2 regions of the Brevibacillus sp. NL20B1 genome follow, and region 2 is predicted to be linked to the other one. Evidence: predicted binding sites of a transcription regulator. Region 2 holds the regulator's gene; the other holds the start of a gene.

Region 1 (6,612 bases), on a different contig from region 2:
CTTGTTTGGTTTTCAATGTTGCCGCAATCTCTTTAAGGGTTTCTCCAGGATGATGGATAAAGGTGAGGCAATCTTTCCACACCACGTCCTCGATCCAGTCTTGGGGAATGTTCTTGGATGGGCACTTTCCCTGCAACGGCCCCCGATATGCCTGTTTTCCCGTGCAGACATAATAGCCCCTCAAAGCTCTTTTACTTCCTCGATAGTTAGCGCCCACATAAGTTAAACCACAGCATTGACATTTCATTAGTCCACGCAACAAGTAACGATTTTTTGTATTTCGGAGAGCCTCAATCTGGTTATTTTTTAGCACCTGCTGAGCTTTCTCCCATGTTTCCACATCAACAATAGCCGGAACCTCACGCTCAATAATCTCACGTTTCCTATTGCTTCGTTTTCCGTACTGGTGCAGCCCTTTGTAGGTGGTATTGATAATGATGTTGCGAATTCGTGCTGGCCGCCAGATACCTGAGGTTTTCTCCTTCCGTTTCCCTCGTGTTACTTTCCGGTCATCTTTGGTATATGAAGTCGGAACACCTAGCGCGTTTAGGTAATCAGCAACCTTGATGCAGGAATGTCCCTGGTTGGCAATCATGTGGAAGATTAACCGGACGACTCCAGCTTCGCTCATGTCAGAGTGGGGGAGTGGATCTTCGTTAATCTCCAAAAATCCCTCGCGATTTACTCGATAACCATACGGAACAATGCCTCCAAGCCACTTGCCAGTACGTGCAGCTCGGTTGGCTCCATACCACATACGTTCCAGGATCGTTTCTCGTTCCAGGTCAGCAACACCGGCCAAGATCGTGAGGAGGAAACGGCCAGAAGGGTCTCCAGTGTCAAAGGGTTCGGTCATGGAACGGATTTTTACACCGTAGCCTTCTAATTCATGTACGGCGTTCAAAATGATACGCGCTGATCTGCCCAATCGGTCAAGCCGATAGATGAGGAGGAGATCGATCTGGCCGTTCTTAGCGTCCTCAAGAAGTTCTCGCCCCGCAGGTCGAGCATCCAGGGGAATGGTACCAGTTACACCGTCATCCTTGTACCACTTCACGATTTCAAGCTGGTGGAGGTCAGCATACTTTCGTGCGAACTCTAACTGGTTTTCTATTGTACCGCGTTCAGCTTGGTCGTCTGACGATACCCTCGCATAAACGGCTAATCGGTTCAACATAGTTATCACCTTGTTTCATTAAGTATGGGAATATATGTTCGATTTCGTTACCTAAATTAATTCCCCTGCTGGGGGAATTGGTCAAAAAATCTCTAGCAACATTTACCATACTTTTCAAGCTGAATTATAAATTTTTTCTTTGATCCGTCTCAACCTTTCCGCACACAACTCCGGAGTCACCATAAACCGGTCCGATAATACTTCAATAATTCCCGGCTGCTTAACATCAATAGCTGTAATCATATGTAAAGGCAACGCAGCATACCTTGTGAAATTCCGGGCATCCCACTCTTGAAGCTCTCGAAACGCTTTCGGCATCATAAATTGTCGTCCAGCATGACGGAGGATATGACAAAGCTCATGGTAAAAATGTTCCCGTTGAACTTTGACAGGAAGCCTTCTGTCTATGGTGATGCTCCTGAAACGTCCAAATTCGTACGACATTGAGGGGACGTCCTTATACACAAGAAAGATGTTTAAGGCTTTTGCGATTTGGGACTCTACTAAATCAATAGGCTCTCGAATACCGAGGGATAGATAGAATTGTGAGACCCACGATTCCAAAGGAGTAGGGGAATACGTAAGTTTCAACATCCTTCACCTCGACTGCGAATATGAGTTCGTTCTAAAGTCAAAAGTAGTTCAATTGAACTAATCGCATTATACTATTTTGTGTAAAATTTTGCTATATCCTGTCTGTTACTTAAATAAAGGGGAGCTAAGTAAAACCATTTGAAATGGTTAAATAGGTTGTGTATAATGGAACTGATTCTAAATAATGGGGGTATTTGGAAAATGGGTTTGGCACAAAAAGTTTTCCGTCCTGTTATTTTATTGATCTTGTCTGTTTATATTATTGGTAGTACAATGCTTGAAGGGTTTGTGTATTTTGTGATTGTAGATGATGTTAACCAGGGTGTAATACCATGGGATGAGTTTTGGGGCGTTTCAAAACTGACTGTAATTCGTTTTCTTTTAATGGCACTGGCTATATTTATCATCTACAGACTAAAAAGCAAACTGTTGTTTATCTTGCTTTTATGTATAACTCTTTTTGAATTCATAGTATTTCTTGGAGCAAATCACTTTATATTTTATCCGCCTTTAATATCCAATCTCTTACTGTCTATAATTTGTAGTGTAATATTAATAAAATATACGGAGCTTTTATTTCCAAAGGGGGAGTTAAACTAAAAATGTGAAGCTTTGAAATTACTGTCCTTGACTGCCCCCATAACGTGAGACAAATCAAAACACCTTCAAGAAATTGCATCCATTTCGTAAGATATGGAGACAACCTTGGAGGTGTTTTTTCTGTGGCTACGAGAGTAAGTTATCCTGCTGAAATCAAGTTAAGGCTGCTGAAATGAGGCTGGCAGGTGTACCCGTTGCGGAGTTAGCGATGGGAAAAAGATCACAGTAAAAGAAAGTCTTCAAATTGAGAAGATTGCGGAAACTAAACTCTTTTATTAAACAGCACGAGAACCAGCAACAAGAGTTCGGTGTATGGGGGAACTGATAGGGACGATCCAATATTTGCTGAACTATCCAGGATTAGCTCTTCCCCCATTCCCAATTCGTCAATGTTAGGGGGAAGAGTTACCGACTTCGTGAGAAGATGAGGACTGGAACCCACGAATCCCCCTTCCACCTGGCCAACAAAAAATCGCCGGGTGGGTCAATTCTAAACCGGCGATGGTGGGTCAAAATTAAGTCGGCGTTGACAGTGTCCGTAGAAAGTCCCCATGTGATACCAACTAGGGGGAAATGTATTGTCTCTACTAGCGTGATACTGCATTATCTCTTCGATTGAATGCAAACAAAACTGATGCGTTTCACTCATAAATAGAATAGCCCCATTGTGTATTGACAAAAAATCCTTGTAGCTGTTAGGCAATACCCATCCTGTTTTCTCTGTGATGGACTCGATTTCTTCTTTTGATGCAGGCTCATTCCACTGAAACTCCACATTAATCAAATCACCAGTATATTCTTCTTGAATGAGCGTATAGCCTTTGGATACTCTAACCTTGAATGAATCCAGTATTGGCACTATGTCTGGTTGCATGAATTTACCCTCCATAAGCGAACGCATAATGTGGGACATCTTACTGACATTTAATTTTTCAACTGCAACATAAAACAAGGCAGGTTGCAAACCTTGCCCTGTTACTCTTCATGAGATAATTTGAAAATAGTTACTGTTTCAAAATATAAATTCCTCATCTCATCTTCTTGTATACTTGGTTTAAGTTCTTTAAACCAATCTGCTTCTAAATCCTCATCATTAAGTACGTTTCTTCTCCAAAGGGACAATCCTCAATTTAGGAAAGGTATATGAGTAGCCTAATGAAGCATCTTCATTTCTATCATAAGGTGAAATCTTTAAACTCACTAGCGCTGCATAAACATAAAAGTAATGAACGGAACTACCTTTAGGTTGATGTTCCGTTCATTTTGTAAGTTTTTGGAATGATTAGGGTTTACACTTAATCCTGTTGTCTTTGCTAATGGATAAGGTTCTGTCTGTTATAGCTTGCGAGCTTGGCTATTTATATTCTTTCATAAATTCTGCAAGCTTCGCAAAATTACCTTGATTACGCATACCCTCAAACATTTGAGAAACCGATTCTCTTGTTAGCTGAAAGTTTGCAACCAAAGTGGTAATTATCAACTCATGAGTTATCTCAGGAGCATCAAGTATATGCACAAATTCTGGTGCTGTTTGACGTATTTTCCTGTCATAATCTTCGACAATCTTCTCGTTTGTCAGTTTATCTGAAATCAAATAAAGTAGGATGTTTAGTTTAGATTCTTGCTCAGATGTTAGATTTTGCTCTAATAACCAATCATAGTAGGTAAATTCCTGACTCAATCTGATTCCCCCTTGGTGATTTAACTAAGCAACGAACCAGAGCAACCAATCGACCGCAACAACAATCTCCTCGATTGTACCAGGGGAGAGTTTTGTATTCTCTCTTAGGAAGTTTCTTACTTGGTCTTTTACATAAGAAATAGCGTATTCTTCCGCTTCATCCCACCCTTTGCAAAGGTCGTCCAAGAAGTCGGCAATATTATCAGCCCATCTGCCGAATGCTCTAGCGGCAGTTGGGGAAAGCTTTGATATTGCTTTCTCTAGGGCATATCCACCATTTCTAATATAACTAGCGGCTAATTCTACACCTTCTTTTGTTATCTTCGTCTTCCAACCATAAGGCTCTACTTGTTGCGTCCCAACCTCAAAATTTGGTCCTGCTGTTGTGTACTGTGTTGAAGGTGCGGCTGACGCTGAGACTGGAATTGCTAGAGATACAGCCAATACAGACGTAGACAAAAGGCTTAAAACAGCTTTTTTGAAGAGTCTAAGCATAACAATACACCCCTATATATGCGTTATATTACACTTATAGTTTATTTTGGGGGAATTTGGTTGTAAATAGGACTAATGTCATGTGTTATCTGAATATAATAAGAGGTTGACAATTAGATTTTAGATTTAAGCATACAGAAAAAAGACAGGAACAAACCTGTCTTCAAACAATCAAAACCATTAATTTGAATCTGTACACGGTGAAATTTATTAGTGCTAAGTTTTGAGCGCAGTTGACACTTATAGGGGAGTCATCCATGCATGAAATCGAGCAGTACTGATACAGTAAAAACATGAAGAGAGAACTATAAAGAATAGATAAACGCTAAGAAGGCTGTGCAAAAGCAAATACTCATCTCGTTATTTGCAGAAATAACCATTAAATGCTGAATAGACTACCTTTACGTTCTAAAACGGTCTGCAATAGGGCTATTTTCGTTTTCGTTGGTTGGGGGGTATCACATTGCTCCTATACCTACATCATATCTCACAAGCCGATTCTGTGCGTCTGGTGACGTGATAGAGTCATGGATGCTCTGACTAATGTTTCAGAGATGTGGTAGCAACTGACTATTTTCGGACATCATACAATGACTGTTTGGAGGAGTGTAGCTGGTTAGATTCCTGAACCACATCTCATAAACCAGTTGGCATGTGGCTCAGACGGTCGAAGTGGGGTACTGGTATCGGCACAGACCATGATGCGAGTGCTTGTTCATCTGATGACGAAGATGGCTCAAAAGTGCCGTTGAACGCATTTAGTGAAGTGGAAGGTACTTTCTTTGTCTTTAACATTCATTTTCCTAATGTCAAGATCAAAAGAAAATTCCTCAAAAAAAATCAATCGAAAATTCCCCAGTAAGAGAGTATTTATACGCCCCTTAGGGGGCGGATATAGACAAGACTACCCGTTTGAGTTGTTTTCATCTTCTCCTGGTCGGAAGAATCCCGCCTTTTTCTTCTCCTTGATGCGGTAACTCTCCCCTTTGATGTTGATGGTGGTGGAATGATGCAGCAAACGATCCAGGATGGCTGTGGCCAGTATAGAGTCTCCAAAGATTTCTCCCCATGAACCATACGACTTGTTGGAAGTGAGGATGATAGAGCCGGTCTCGTATCGTTCGGAGATGATTTGGAAGAAGAAATGGGCTGCCGGTTCGTCCATCTTGCGATAGCCGATCTCATCGATGATCAAGAGACGCGGCTTGGTGTACATGCGAATTTTTTGTTTGATCGTATGGTTCTGATCGGCCTGCTGAAGCGTTTGCACGAGATCATGGGCGGTTGTAAAATACACCGTATACCGCTGCTTAATCGCCTCCAAAGCCAGTGCAACGGCCAAATGTGTTTTCCCCACACCGGGCGGGCCGAGGAAAATGGGATTCTCCTGGTGCTCGATAAACCGAAGGGTCGCCAGATCCCGGATTCGCCGTTCATCGATGGATGGTTGGAAACGAAAGTCGAATTGATCCAGGGTCTTGTGAAAGGGCAAGTTGGCTAGACGTGTCCGGGTCCGGATATACCGATCCCATTTTGCCGCCAACTCCTCCTGCAGCAGCTTGTCCAGAAATTCCAGATACGATATATTGTGTTTGGAAGCTTCTTCGGCGTGGTGGTGAAGCACCTCGGGAATGCGAGTCCATGCGAATTGGTGGAAGGCATCCTCAAGACGTTCTTGCAGCCCAATCATTGGAGCCTCACCGCCTCGTCGAGGAATTGTTCATACACGGATAAGTTTCGTTCCAGCACTTCAGGGGCTGGTCGGTCAACAAGTTTGGGCATTGGGGCAGGAACTCGATGTTGACCGGTTGGGCGCAGTCCTTCGAAGTGCTTTTTGTTGATGACCAGCTGCCCTTTTTGGACGGCCTTGGGATGTTCCGCGATGAGGATGTCTCCACTGTAAATCCGGATGTGTCCGTTCTTGTCGTCCTGGACATGCACGATTTGCCCCATAAAACGGAAGGGAACGGAGTAACGGTTAGCCTCAAACGATACCAGGCAGTCGGCTGATACCTTCCGAGCATGACGGTCGACGACCGCAAACGGCGTTGGGTTCATGGGTTTC
Region 2 (6,612 bases):
CTTTGTCCGCCCGAATGATGTCGTTTTGTTCGGACTGGATGGTCGCCACGATGTCCTTCAGCCGACTGTCGTTGGTCTGGTTGAGATTGGCGGCGAGGAACTCATCGATATACCCTTCCTCGAGAAACTCGTCGGGATGGCCGATACCCCGGCGGATCGTCTCCTTGACCGCCCCGTCGTAGATGCCGGTAATCTTTCCCTTCTCAATCGCAAAGTTGCGCTTCAGGCGAACTTCTCCACGGACGATGCCCTTGTCGGTCCGGTAGAAGGCGTCCTTGCTTTCGCCGCTGTAGTACAGGCTGGCAATCGGAGCCCGCCAGTCCACGACCAGCGCATCAAACGTATCGCTGCGGACAATGCCGCGCTTGCCGATATAGACGATGTCCAGTTCGTATGTCTCATCCTTGAGAAAGTCCACCCGGCCGAAGTAAGGTTTGTCTTTCCCCTGGTCTTCCAGATACCGCAGTTCCTTGGCCTTTTTGTACCCGACCACCTGCTTCACGTAGTCGTCGGTCACTTCCCTTACTTCCTCGCGCAGTATCTCGATCTCCCGTTCAATGGCGGACACCGTTTCATCCAGCCGCTTTTGTTCCTGTTCGTAATCGGGATGCCGAATCGTCACGTCCATCCTCCCTTCGCTTCAATCGCGCTGGCGTCAGCCCACATGCCGGCCCAGCCAGACTCCGGCTCCGCAGGCCAACAGCCCAATGCCGACGCTGAGCAGCACGTACGCCAATCCGCGTCCAATGTTCCCGTCGCCAAAAAAGGTGATGACCTCCAGAGAAAAGGTAGAAAAGGTCGTAAAGCCGCCCAACAGCCCGGTGGTAAAAAGCAGGTACAGCTCCGGCGGGAGAAACCCCCGCTCCTTTCCCCAGGCGTACAAAAGACCGATGCAAAACGAGCCGACAACATTGGCTCCCCACGTACCTGCCGGCCAGCCCGGCTGATTCAGCACCAGGCCCAATCCATACCGCACGATTGATCCGACAGCGCCCCCCACTGCCACAGCAAGCCACGACATGCGCATTCCTCCCTGTTCGCTCCGTTTCGTCGTAGAAAAAGACATCCAAGCGAAGCGCGTGGATGCCTTTTTGTGCCAGTACACGTTATCTTAATGTTTGGGACCGTTGTCCTCAAGATCTTCCACATAGCGGATCGATTCCAGGTTAGCCCGCAGGGACGCCTTGACAGCGTCGATGTACTTGCGCCGCAGTGCCTGCTGCTCCTGTTTTTCATCGTCGGTCAGGCCTTGTTCGCGGGATTTCTTGGCCAACTCGTTGATCCGTTTGATTTCCGCGTCGGTTACCACAGCCTCTCCCCCTACTCTCTGTAATGCCGCTCTATTATAACACATCGGCGGCACAACGCAAGCGAAAGGATATACACTGGCCTGCCCCGCTGTCTTGGCTGCCGTCTACTCTCCGACGGGAACAGCCAAGCGCTGTCCGGGGTATATGTCGGAGTTGTCCAGTCGGTTCATCTTTTTGATCGCGTACACCAGTTCGCGCACCTCCATGTCGGCTTCGTCCTGGTGCTCAACGGCAATTTTCCACAAGCTGTCACCCTTCTGAACGGTCACTACCTTCACAGGCACGATCGACGACGACTCCGATGCGAACACAAGTTCTGTCAGGAAGTAAAAAAAGAGAGAGAATACCACGAAAAAGATCAATGCCCCACCGCGTCTCACACCAGTGCGGCTATGGCGCTCCTGTTTTTTGGTGAAACGGTTGTGTGCGGATACAGCATGCATGATACCATCCCCCTGCAAACATACGTTCTATATTCTTGTTTTCATCATAATGCGAACATGTGTTTTGTGTCAAGCGAAATCGAACTAACGTTTGTCGAACGCAAGATCCCATGGTACAATATAGAAAACATGTTCGAGAAAACAGGGGTGTGGTCCATGTCCAAGCTATCCAGCAGACAACAAGCCATTATCGATTTCATTCGCAAGGAAGTCCGCGACAAGGGATATCCGCCGTCCGTTCGTGAAATTGGCGAGGCCGTCGGGTTGGCCTCCAGCTCCACCGTCCACGGTCACCTGGCCCGTCTGGAAAAGAAAGGATTGATCCGGCGCGACCCCACCAAGCCGCGCGCGATTGAGCTGTTGACCGATGGCGACCGCTATCAGGATGACTATGAAGTATCCGTCGTGCGAGTGCCCGTCATCGGGAAGGTAACGGCCGGGCAGCCCATTACGGCCGTGGAACACGTGGAGGATTACTTCCCCCTGCCGGAACACATTGTCACCTCGGACAAGGTGTACATGCTTCGCGTGTCGGGTGACAGTATGATCGAGGCAGGCATCCTCGACGGCGACTACGTCATCGTGCGCCAGCAAAACGTGGCCAACAACGGCGACATTGTCGTGGCGATGACCGATGAGGACGAAGCCACCGTCAAGCGGTTCTTCAAGGAGAAAAACCACTTCCGCCTGCAGCCGGAGAATTCCACGATGGAGCCGATCATCCTGGACTCGGTCACCATTCTGGGAAAAGTCATCGGAGTGTACCGGTTGATTCACTAGGAAAACGAATAGCCCGTATCTTTCCCGACCATCGTCGAAAGATACGGGCTCGTTTTTTCTATGGCGCTGTCAGACCGGCACGATCCGGTGCAGGAATTGCATCTCGCCCCCTTGGAGCATGATCTACAGGGCGGCGATGAAAAACCAGATGATCATCACGATTTGCAGGACGACCTTGACGACTGCGCTGCCGAGAAATCCGACGAGCGATCCCACCCCCGCCTTAATCGCCCGTTCAAACGGCTGGTTGGATACGAACAGCTCTACCAACACCACAAACAAAAACGGCAGGATCAGCATCCCGAACGGCGGGAACAGGAAAATCCCGAGAAAGATACCGACCGCCGCTGCAATCGACGACCACTTGGAACCGCCGTACCGCTTCACGAAGTACATGTTGGTCAGCAAATCGGCGCCGTACAGCAGCACACTCAGCACCACCATCCCCCACCAGAACGACGCCGGCAGCCCGGCCCCCGGTTCGGCGAGGACAAAGTGGTACAGCAAAAACCCGGCCCAAAGCAAAATCGTATCCGGCAAAACCGGAAGAAAAATACCGGCGATGCTTGCGACAAACAACGCCACGATGACAATCCACAGCAGTATTTCCATCGGGCACACTCCTTTCTCTTAGGATATACGGATTACCTCGCCAATCGTTGCATCCTTCTATATATTCTCGTCCACATTTTTGCAGAAGCCAGCCAGGCTGCAAAATTACACGGCCCCATGCGGTTCCATTTCATATTCACATCCGTGCTGGAAAGCAAGCGGATTACTGGTTTATCACTGCCTGGATTCGTTTTTCACATGACTCATCTTGGTCAGTATGCACGTATCAGTAAAAATAAACAGATTTTTCTTTTTCCATAAATCATAATAATTGACATATTTTATCATTATGGTTAATGTATTCTTTGGAATACGTCTGTAAGTGTACGGTCGATTAATACTTAGGAGGTACAAAAGTAATATGGAAGACGATGATATAAGATGCGAACATTGCAAGAAACTTTCTTTTTGGTGCGAAATCGAGCATTTGAGACCAAAGAAGTGCTCCATTCTCCGCGATGGAGAAATCTATTACATCTGTGAATATTGTATAGGCGAAATTGAAGTTTTAGGTGAAGGCGCTGAGGAAGTTGAATACTGGAATGAATGGGTGAAAAAGAAACGTTTGGAAAACGAACAATCATAACGCAGCCCCTGCCATGGGGCTGCTCAGACTGAAGACAAACGGTTCATTGAGTTAGCGTCCACAAAAAATGATCTCCAGGCCGAAAGGCCTGCCTATTCATCAACCGAAGCGGAAGACAATGTTCATCGCATGGCGGGATGGGCCAAGCGAGCTCCTTTGACGACCTGCTCAGCTGAAAAACGAAGACGCGGGAATCAACAGGGGACACAAGTCTCACTTCCTCGAAATACCCAGATGTTTGTCCCCTGCCCGCGTCTCGTTTTGGAGCGGACATCATTCGCTTCTGTGCTGGGCGTCAAGCAAGCGAGCGGGCCTGATCTCCCATGTGCCGCGGACTTTGTCTACACGCTGTGCAGCCCCTGCCATGGGGCTGCTGTTTTTTTTGCTCTCTGGAGCCCATACGCCCTCGTCCTCAAAAATAACAAAAAGGAGCAGGGCCATCACTCGGCCCCACTCCCGGAACTTCCCCGCCCCAACAGGCAAAGGGGGTTCGCTGATTAGTAGGTGTTCATGTATTGTTCGCGTTCCCAATCGTGGACGCGGGTACGGAACATATCCCATTCGATTTCTTTTGCCTCGGTGAAGTGTACCAGGGCATGCTCACCCAGCGCTTCGCAGATGACCGGATCGGCCTTCAGGCAGTCGATCGCTTCCTTCAGGGTTGCCGGCAGGCTTTCGATGCCGGCAGCTTCGCGCTCTTCTTCGGTCATCACGTAGATGTTGCGGTCCACCGACGGCGGCAGCTCCAGTTTTTTCTTGATGCCGTCCAGCCCTGCTTTCAGCATGACAGCGAGAGCCAGGTACGGGTTTGCAGCCGGGTCCGGGTTGCGCACTTCAATCCGCGTGCTCAAACCACGGGAAGCCGGGATGCGTACCAGCGGGGAGCGGTTTTTCGCCGACCAGGCCACATAGCACGGCGCTTCATAGCCGGGCACCAGACGCTTGTAAGAGTTTACCAGCGGGTTGGTGATGGCGGCAAATCCGCGTGCATGGTGCAGAATGCCGGCCAGGTAGTGTTTAGCCGTTTGGCTGAGGCCCAGCGGATCAGATTCGTCGTAGAACGCATTTTCTTTGTTGCGGAAGAGAGATTGGTGAGCGTGCATGCCGGAACCGTTCACGCCAAACAGCGGCTTCGGCATGAACGTCGCATGCAGGCCGTGTTGACGGGCAATGGTTTTCACCACCAGTTTGAAGGTGACGATTTGGTCAGCCGCCTGCAGCGCGTCGGCGTATTTAAAGTCAATTTCGTGCTGACCCGGTGCTACTTCGTGGTGGGATGCTTCAATTTCGAAGCCCATTTTTTCCAGGGTAAGCACGATGTCGCGGCGGCAGTTTTCACCAAGGTCGAGCGGCGCGAAGTCAAAATAACCGCCCTGGTCGTTCAGATCGAGTGTCGGTTCCCCTTTCTCGTTAATCTTGAAGAGGAAAAACTCCGGTTCCGAACCGACATTAAAAGCAGTGAAGCCCATCTCTTCTGCTTCCTTCAGTGCACGTTTCAGGATATAGCGCGGGTCCCCTTCAAACGGGGTGCCGTCTGGCATGTAGACGTCACAGATCAAACGTGCCACTTTGCCGTGCTCGGTGCCCCACGGGAAAACCACCCAGGTATCCAGATCCGGCACCAGGTACATGTCGGATTCCTCGATACGCACAAAGCCCTCGATGGACGAACCGTCAAACATCATTTTGTTGTCCAGTGCCTTGGGCAGTTGGGAGAGCGGAATCTCCACGTTTTTAATGACCCCCATCAGGTCGGTAAACTGCAGGCGGATGTACCTGACATCCTCCTCATGGGCCAGACGCAAAATGTCTTCCTTGGTGTACTTGCTCACGTTTCTCTCCTCCTATCGCGTTTGTTGGCTTGTATTAGTGGAAGAAGCGCGAAAGCTCTCCACGTATCAACGCATTCTCGCCGTGGCGAGTCGCGTTGTTAAACATGATTTGCTGCTTCAAAAGCTGATGCAGTTCCTTTTCGGACATTTCCTTCCGCTTGGCCTCGGAAGTGGCAGTGATCTCCGTCTTTTCCGCGGCGGACTGCTGCATCTGCAGCACCTGCTTGATGCCGGCGATGTTGAGTCCTTTTTCGATCAGCGCCTTGATTTCCAGCAAGCGATCGACGTCGTTAAAGGAGAAGAGTCGCTGCTTCCCTTCCGTACGTGCCGGCTGAATCAGTCCGTTTTGCTCGTAATAACGGATTTGCCGGGCGGTCAGATCGGTCAACTTCATGACGATCCCGATTGGAAAGAGAGCCATGTTTCGACGAATGTCATCACTCATGACGTGTCCCTCCTCTTCTCAATCCTTGATTGTATTGTATGCGTTATTAAGAATCCTGTCAATGGATGTTAGAAAAGATTACACAAAATGATGCATCTTTCGGCAAATCAACGCGAAAAAACGGGAAGCGTCTCTTGCAACGCTCCCCGTTTGCAGGCAATTGACTCGTTCACGCCGGTCTGCGACGCCTACGTATTCGGCAGTTCCAGCAGCCCTTTTTCCAACAGGAGGTCCAGCGCGGTCAGGATGCCCACCTTGACATGGGAGTAGGTCAAACCGCCCTGCACGAAGCCCAGGTACGGCGGACGAATCGGGCCGTCTGCGGAAAACTCAATGCTCGCCCCCTGGATGAACGTGCCGGCCGCCATGATGACCGGATCGGCGTATCCGGGCATGTCACTCGGATAAGGGGTGACGTGGGAATCGACCGGTGCCGCCTTCTGGATGCCCTGACAAAACGCGATCAATCGCTCCGCCGAACCAAATTCGACCGATTGGATCAGGTCGGTGCGCGGCTCGTGCCACAGCGGATTGGTCCGAAAGCCCAGCCGCTCCAAGAGTGCGGATGAAAAAATCGCCCCTTTGAGCGCTTCGCCAACCACAT

Evidence for each region. The regulator LexA, encoded in region 2, represses DNA repair genes until DNA is damaged. The targets are predictions, from matches to a motif close to CGAACATATGTTCG.
Region 1: a site for LexA is predicted at 1,787-1,800, ahead of KDN35_RS01700 (ImmA/IrrE family metallo-endopeptidase). Genes of this name have one in related genera too.

The regions. Positions count from the first base shown of each region.
Region 1 is NZ_JAGTPT010000001.1:324,144-330,755, forward strand. It holds gene KDN35_RS01695 (recombinase family protein) at 1-1,177, opposite strand, end outside; gene KDN35_RS01700 (ImmA/IrrE family metallo-endopeptidase) at 1,292-1,771, opposite strand; gene KDN35_RS01705 (hypothetical protein) at 1,937-2,371, shown strand; gene KDN35_RS01710 (SMI1/KNR4 family protein) at 2,862-3,245, opposite strand; gene KDN35_RS01715 (hypothetical protein) at 3,726-4,052, opposite strand; gene KDN35_RS01720 (hypothetical protein) at 4,077-4,547, opposite strand; gene istB (IS21-like element helper ATPase IstB) at 5,452-6,234, opposite strand; gene istA (IS21 family transposase) at 6,234-6,612, opposite strand, start outside.
Region 2 is NZ_JAGTPT010000009.1:107,553-114,164, forward strand. It holds gene KDN35_RS08430 (UvrD-helicase domain-containing protein) at 1-622, opposite strand, end outside; gene crcB (fluoride efflux transporter CrcB) at 656-1,021, opposite strand; gene KDN35_RS08440 (DUF896 domain-containing protein) at 1,112-1,309, opposite strand; gene yneA (cell division suppressor protein YneA) at 1,415-1,690, opposite strand; gene lexA (transcriptional repressor LexA) at 1,910-2,533, shown strand; gene KDN35_RS08455 (DUF456 domain-containing protein) at 2,657-3,145, opposite strand; gene KDN35_RS08460 (hypothetical protein) at 3,507-3,731, shown strand; gene glnA (type I glutamate--ammonia ligase) at 4,229-5,563, opposite strand; gene KDN35_RS08470 (MerR family transcriptional regulator) at 5,598-6,008, opposite strand; gene KDN35_RS08475 (methionine gamma-lyase family protein) at 6,197-6,612, opposite strand, start outside.